Regions from separate parts of the Streptococcus sp. HMSC065E03 genome, predicted to be linked through region 1. Evidence: predicted binding sites of a transcription regulator. Region 1 holds the regulator's gene; each other region holds the start of a gene.
What was found. Region 1 encodes Rex, which represses fermentation and respiration genes when NADH is low (regulators of the CRP and FNR family bind a similar motif). Its sites were predicted from a motif close to TTGTGAANTANTTCACAA; they were not measured.
Positions count from the first base shown of each region.

Region 2: the regulator Rex is predicted to act here: its motif matches at 1,244-1,261, upstream of adhP (alcohol dehydrogenase AdhP).
Region 3: the regulator Rex is predicted to act here: its motif matches at 802-819, upstream of HMPREF3002_RS02730 (class II fructose-bisphosphate aldolase).

Region 1 covers NZ_KV818853.1:133,361-135,628, reverse strand. The annotation lists gene HMPREF3002_RS07290 (hypothetical protein) at 1-80, shown strand, start outside; gene radC (RadC family protein) at 135-818, shown strand; gene HMPREF3002_RS07280 (redox-sensing transcriptional repressor Rex) at 871-1,518, opposite strand; gene HMPREF3002_RS07275 (DUF4649 family protein) at 1,649-1,864, opposite strand; gene HMPREF3002_RS07270 (DUF1831 domain-containing protein) at 1,866-2,213, opposite strand; gene HMPREF3002_RS07265 (cysteine desulfurase family protein) at 2,223-2,268, opposite strand, start outside.
Region 2 covers NZ_KV818841.1:69,291-71,558, reverse strand. The annotation lists gene adhP (alcohol dehydrogenase AdhP) at 156-1,178, opposite strand; gene HMPREF3002_RS01275 (Cof-type HAD-IIB family hydrolase) at 1,370-2,182, opposite strand.
Region 3 covers NZ_KV818846.1:86,244-88,511, forward strand. The annotation lists partial or broken gene HMPREF3002_RS11245 (hypothetical protein) at 1-90, shown strand, start outside; tRNA gene HMPREF3002_RS02720 (tRNA-Leu) at 55-140, shown strand; gene HMPREF3002_RS02725 (hypothetical protein) at 224-676, shown strand; gene HMPREF3002_RS02730 (class II fructose-bisphosphate aldolase) at 867-1,748, shown strand; gene HMPREF3002_RS02735 (alpha/beta fold hydrolase) at 1,833-2,268, shown strand, end outside.

The sequences.
Region 1 (2,268 bases):
AAACAGGTTACCAGATCCGCTTTAATAAAGATGAAGTCTTAGTGTTAGATGATTTGAAGGAAGAAATCGCCTGTAAATAATGCAAGGTCGTCGTTTTCTCTATTTATTACGAATTAATAAGTGAGGAGGAAATTATGTACGACATATCATTTATTGAACCATCTTTGCTTCCTAGAGAACGTTTGGTTTCTGAAGGGGTAGATAAGCTGAGTCATCAAGAATTGCTATCCATTCTCTTACGGACAGGTAATAAGAAAAAAAGCGTTTATGAGATTGCACAAGGTCTTTTGAGTTCGGTTAATAGTTTAAAGGAGTTAAGTCAATTAACCCTAGAGGAGCTACAGGAAATCTCAGGTATTGGCCGGGTGAAGGCCATCGAACTTCAGGCTGTTATTGAGTTTGGACGAAGGATTCATAAAGATGAACTAATGAGTTCCGAACAAATCATGAGTAGTCAGAAATTGGCCCATAAAATTCAACAGGAAATTGGCCATAAAAAGCAGGAGCACCTAGTTGCCCTTTATTTGAATACCCAAAATGAAATTATTCATCAACAGACGATCTTTATTGGAACAGTGAATCGAAGTATCGCGGAGCCGCGTGAAATCCTGCATTATGCACTGAAGCACATGGCAACCTCCATTATCTTGGCTCACAATCATCCATCTGGTGCTGTGTTCCCCAGTAAAAATGATGATGAAGTCACTCAGCGAGTCTTAGAGGCCTGTGAAGTAATGGGGTTGACCCTATTGGATCATTTGATTGTATCCGAAGAAAACTACTATAGTTATCGAGAAGAAACGGATTATTTGGTATAAAAAAGGTTGGAACCTTCTTGTTCCAACCTTTTTGTTGTTGAAGTATAAGTCTTTATTCTTCGTTTTTACGCATAAAATAAAGAAGTGTTTGCAATTCACTAGTAAGATCGACATATTGGACAACAACCTCTTTAGGAACTGTCAGATGGACTGGAGAAAAGCTTAGAATTCCTTTGACACCAGCATCTACTAAAAGACTAGCAACTTCTTGAGCCTTAACACTTGGAACAGTTAGAATGGCTGTTTGAATGCCTTCTTTTTTGAGATTCTCTTTGATCGTAGAAATCCCATAAATGGGGATCCCATCCTTACTTTTGGTATTAATCAGTTCATGATCATCTACATCAAAAGCCATGACAATTTTCATTTTATTTCGCTCATGGAAACGGTAATTAAGAAGGGCGCTTCCCATATTTCCGATCCCAACAATAGCGACATTAGTAATAGCATTGTCATTTAAAAGATCTGCAAAGAAGTTCATCAGTTTTTTTACATCATAACCAAATCCACGTCTTCCCAATTCACCAAAATAAGAAAAATCTCTGCGAACAGTAGCAGAGTCAATCCCAATTGCATCCGCAATTTGCTTGGAATTGGCGCGCTCTATTTTTTCAGAGTTAAAGCGTTTAAAAATGCGGTAGTAGAGCGATAAGCGTTTTGCTGTTGCGCGTGGAATTGGAGTATTTTTATCATGTTTCACAATATCACAACCTTTCCCTCTTATTGTATAGGAAGATTGTGAAAAAATCAACTATCTTGAACGGTTTTTCAAAAATATTTTTGTCTAAAGAAAAAGCTGATGGTGATGGGAGAGTTCCATCACCATCAGCTTAGTTTTCAGCTTGCTCTACCTTTTCCAAAAAAGCATAGAGCCCATCGACTCTCCCCTTATAGGGGAGTTTTTCACCCTTGTATTCAATGGAAACAATTGAGTAAGAGTCAGGCAGGGTTACACAGCCTGAAAATGCTAGGATGCAGGCTGCAAGGTCGGGATAAGTAGTCATTCGTTCTACTTGGTAAGCGTCGATATAAGTTAGGGTTACCATATTAGACCTCTGTTTTGTTGAAAATTTCTCTTTCGACAAGACTATCCATTAGGAAATAAAATTTTTGTTGGATAATGTCATTTTCTGGATTTTTAAAGATATTCACCAGACGAAGTCCAGACTTATCTGTAATATTGATTTTAAAACCTGTGAGGTCTTTGTTGAAGATAATTTTAAGCAAGAAGCCTTCACCGCTATTTGGAACAGCTTCGAGCAAACGATTTAACTCGTAATTTCCAACTTTTGTAACAGCAAATGTATTGTCACGTAAGGTATATTTTTTAACATTTGGGTGTAGACTATAGGTATATTTGCAGTCTTTCAATGAAACACTTGTTTCAAAAGCCATATTGTTCTCCTATGATAAAATTTCTTTAAGTTTTGAGAGGAAGTCTTGAACCTCC
Region 2 (2,268 bases), on a different contig from region 1:
TATGTTTTATAGGATTTTGTTCTCAATGAAAAGATTCCGAGAATCAAACGATATTCTCGAAAACAAAAATAAATATATAACAAATTGTATATAAGAGTGATTGAGAGCACTCAAAAAGACTAGCCCAGTTGGGCTAGTCCTGTAGGTTCAGTTGTTTAGTTTGTAAAGTCAAGTACCATACGTCCTTGAATGGTTCCAGCTTCCATTTCATCAAAGACTTTGACAGCATCTTCTACTGGACGTTTTTGAACGACAGGGACTACCAGGCCTTCTGCACCAAATTGGAAAGCTTCTTCCAAATCTTTACGAGTTCCTACAAGAGAACCAATGACTTGGATACCATCTAATACAGTTTTCACAATGCTGAGGTCCATCATTTCAGAAGGAAGACCAACTGCGACCACGCGGCCACCTGCACGAACAGAATCTACTGCTTGGTTGAAAGCTACTTTAGAAACAGCTGTTACGACAGCAGAGTGAGCTCCACCATTTGTTTTTTCTTGGATCAATCCTGGAACATCTTCGACTTCACGACCGTTGATGACAAAATCTGCACCAACTTCTTTCGCCAATTCTAGTTTATCATTGTTGATATCGACAGCGATGACATGTGCGTTGAAGACTTTCTTAGCATATTGAACAGCCAAGTTTCCTAGTCCACCAGCTCCATAGATAACGATCCATTGTCCTGGTTCAGCTTTGGCTTCTTTGATAGCTTTGTAAGTGGTAACACCTGCACACGTAATAGAAGAAGCTTGGGCTGGATCTAATCCTTCAGGTACTTTCACTGCGTAATCTGCAGTAACGATACATTGTTCAGCCATTCCTCCATCAACAGAGTAACCAGCATTTTTTACAGTACGACAGAGAGTTTCACGACCAGTTGTACAGTATTCACAAGTTCCACATCCTTCGAAGAACCATGCGACACTGACACGATCCCCAACCTTTAGGCTCTTAACATCTGGAGCAACTTCTTTAACAATACCGATTCCTTCGTGTCCAAGAACACGGCCTGGAACTTTACCGAAGTCCCCGTGAGCAACGTGCAAGTCAGTGTGGCAGACACCACAGTATTCGATTTGAACAAGAGCTTCCCCTGTTTCAAGTGGACGCATGTCTTTGTTTGCAACGATTTCAACACCAGTACCTTCTGGATTAACAACAACAGCTTTCATTTTGTTCCTCCTTAAGTGAACGAGAAGCGATTTAGCATTTTTTTGAAAGCGCTTCTTTAATAACTATGTTAATGATATCACAAACTTATCTATTGAACAATAAAAAAATGGAAAAAAAGGAGGGTATTGATTAACCGATTAAGTATTTGGCGAAGAAAAAGACATGAGGGGATAACTCATGTCTGTTCCTATTATAAGAATAATTGAATGAGTTGGCGCGCTACACCGTCTTCGTTATTGGTGAAATCTGTGATGGAGTCTGCATATGGGAGAAGGACGGAGCTGGCATTTTTCATAGCGTATCCATGACCAGCGAGAGCTAGCATGTCGGTATCGTTGTGCTCGTCTCCAAAGGCAATCAAATCCTTCTGATCCATATTGAGTTTATCCAGAAGGTAGGTCAGAGCAGAAGCTTTGGTCACATTTTTTGGATTGCATTCCAGAATATTTAAGGGACCACCCCAAGTATTGATAGACAGATTGTAGTCATAATGCCGATTCATTTCATCTGCCAGAGCATATTTGTCTTCCGCTTTCGTTTGAAAGAGGATACAGTTTGGGTCGCTCGTTACCCGTTTGGGATTGAATTGATTTTCTGGTTGGAAAGATTCAATACCGAATAGTTTAGGATCTGCAACGTGCTCATTTGGATCGGTAATAAAGAATTTATTGCGGTATTCGCCAGCGATAAAGTCCGCTTGGATGGTGTCTCGGTTAGCGACCATATCTAACAGGTATTTTTTATCTAAAGTCAAACATTGTTCATCCGCCCATTTTTTCTCAGGGAGATGCGTTAGGGAGCCGTTAAAATTGATCATCGGAGTATCTAGCTCTAGCTGTTTGTAATAGGTGTGCGCCATACGGTAGGGGCGGCCTGTTGTAATAATAACTTTATGGCCAAGAGCACTAATTTTTTTAATCGTATCAATAGTAAAGTCGCTCAATTTGCTTTCGGAATTTAAGAGGGTGCCGTCTAAATCTAGAGCGATCATCTTTTTATGCATAATTCAGTTCCTTTCGAGAAGAATGAGACCATTATATCAGAAAAATCGGAAAAGCGCTCAAAAATCGAGAAGAGAAGTAGGATTTC
Region 3 (2,268 bases), on a different contig from region 1:
AAAAAAATCTTGACAAAAAAGTCGTTGATTGATATACTAGTAAAGTACTCAATCGCGGGGATGGCGGAATTGGCAGACGCGCAGGACTAAGGATCCTGTGACCGCTTTAGGTCGTGAGGGTTCAAGTCCCTCTCTCCGCATCGGATAATCAAGATAGCTTCGGCTATCTTTTTTTGTTTTCAAATTTCTTTGTGGTAGAATAGGTGTGAGATGAGGTGAGAAAATGAAGAAAAAGGATCTGGTTTTGGCCGATGGCCTCTTTGCACTATTGGGAAGTGCCATTAATTTTTTCGGTCCTATCCTGATTTTAGCGATGGCGATAGGCGCATACAAGGATACTTTTAGATATTTTATTGCCTTAAACATATGGAATGTTTTCATTTTTTTAGTGGCGATTGCTTCTAAGTATCTGCTCAGAGATGAAAAAAGGCTGAAAAGATGGATTCCCAATCTCTTTTTGATAGCGGGCTTTATTCTCTTTATTGCCTCAATCCTTGCTGTGTGTGAGAATATTCCCTTTCTTGAGGGCTTGGTAAACGGGCTTCTTGGGAAAATATTTACTGACAGTCAATTATTTGCTGGCTATTTCTATTCCCAATGGGTCGCAGGTGGACTCCTTGTGATTTGCGGAATTGCTTTTCTCCTTTCATTAAAAAAATTTAAAGAGAAAGATTAAAAGGGTCTTAAGCTCCTTTTTTTGCTTTTTGAATAGGATGGAAGTCTTAGGAGGAAGAGGGTTCCTCCTCATTTATCGTAAGAAAGCGCTTAAAGCTACAGGAAAAACTAGCAATTTCATCTAAAAAGTGATAAAATAAACAATGTAAGTGGGATTAACCCCACAAAAATTTATAGGAGGCCTATAACAAATGGCAATCGTTTCAGCAGAAAAATTTGTCCAAGCAGCTCGTGACAATGGTTATGCAGTTGGTGGATTTAACACAAACAACCTTGAGTGGACTCAAGCTATCTTGCGTGCAGCAGAAGCTAAGAAAGCCCCAGTACTTATCCAAACTTCTATGGGTGCTGCTAAATACATGGGTGGTTACAAAGTATGTAAAGCCCTTATTGAAAACCTTGTAGAATCAATGGGTATCACTGTACCAGTTGCTATTCACCTTGACCATGGTCACTACGAAGATGCTCTTGAATGTATCGAAGCTGGTTACACTTCAATCATGTTTGACGGTTCACACCTTCCAGTTGAAGAAAACCTTAAATTGGCGAAAGATGTCGTTGAAAAAGCTCATGCTAAAGGTATCTCAGTAGAAGCTGAAGTTGGTACTATCGGTGGTGAAGAAGACGGTATCATCGGTGACGGTGAATTGGCACCAATCGAAGACGCTAAAGCAATGGTTGCTACAGGAATCGACTTCTTGGCTGCAGGTATCGGTAACATCCACGGTCCTTACCCAGCAAACTGGAAAGGTCTTCACCTTGACCACTTGCAAAAATTGACTGAAGCTGTTCCAGGATTCCCAATCGTATTGCACGGTGGATCAGGTATCCCTGATGATCAAATCCAAGCAGCTATCAAACTTGGTGTTGCAAAAGTTAACGTTAACACTGAATGCCAAATCGCATTTGCAAATGCTACTCGTCAATTCGTACGTGAATACGATGCAAACGAAGCAGAATACGACAAGAAGAAACTCTTCGACCCACGTAAATTCTTGAAACCAGGTTTCGAAGCAATTACAGCAGCTGTTGAAGAACGTATCGACGTATTCGGTTCAGAAGGCAAAGCTTAATTAAAAACAGGAAAGCAAGGTCCCATGTGGATCTTGTTTTTTTGTTTGGGAAAGGTTGCTTCCAGGGGTTAATTTTTGTACAATATGCCTATGAAAAAATTCAAACTGTGGAGCTGGATCGTTTGTGGCTTTCTCCTGCTCTTTTTAGGTGCTACATTTGTTTTTCATCAAGTCAGTTTACGAAATGAAAGTAAGCTTCTCACACCCATTGGTAAACAAGTGACAGTCAATGGACATCGAATGAATGTTTCTATTAAAGGAGAAGGGCCTCAAACAATCGTTTTTCTTTCTGGTGCAGGTATCGCCTCTCCTATCCTAGACTTTAAGAATCTATCAGATCCCCTATCCAAAAAATACAAGGTTGTTGTCGTGGAGCGAGCAGGATATGGTTTTAGCCAAGATAGTGATCGTTCAAGAGATGTGATGGAGGTCCTTTCTGAGACCCGTCAAGCTTTGTCGCAAGCTCATGTTTCAGGTCCTTATGTGATTATTTCGCATTCTATGGCTAGTTTAGAGAGTC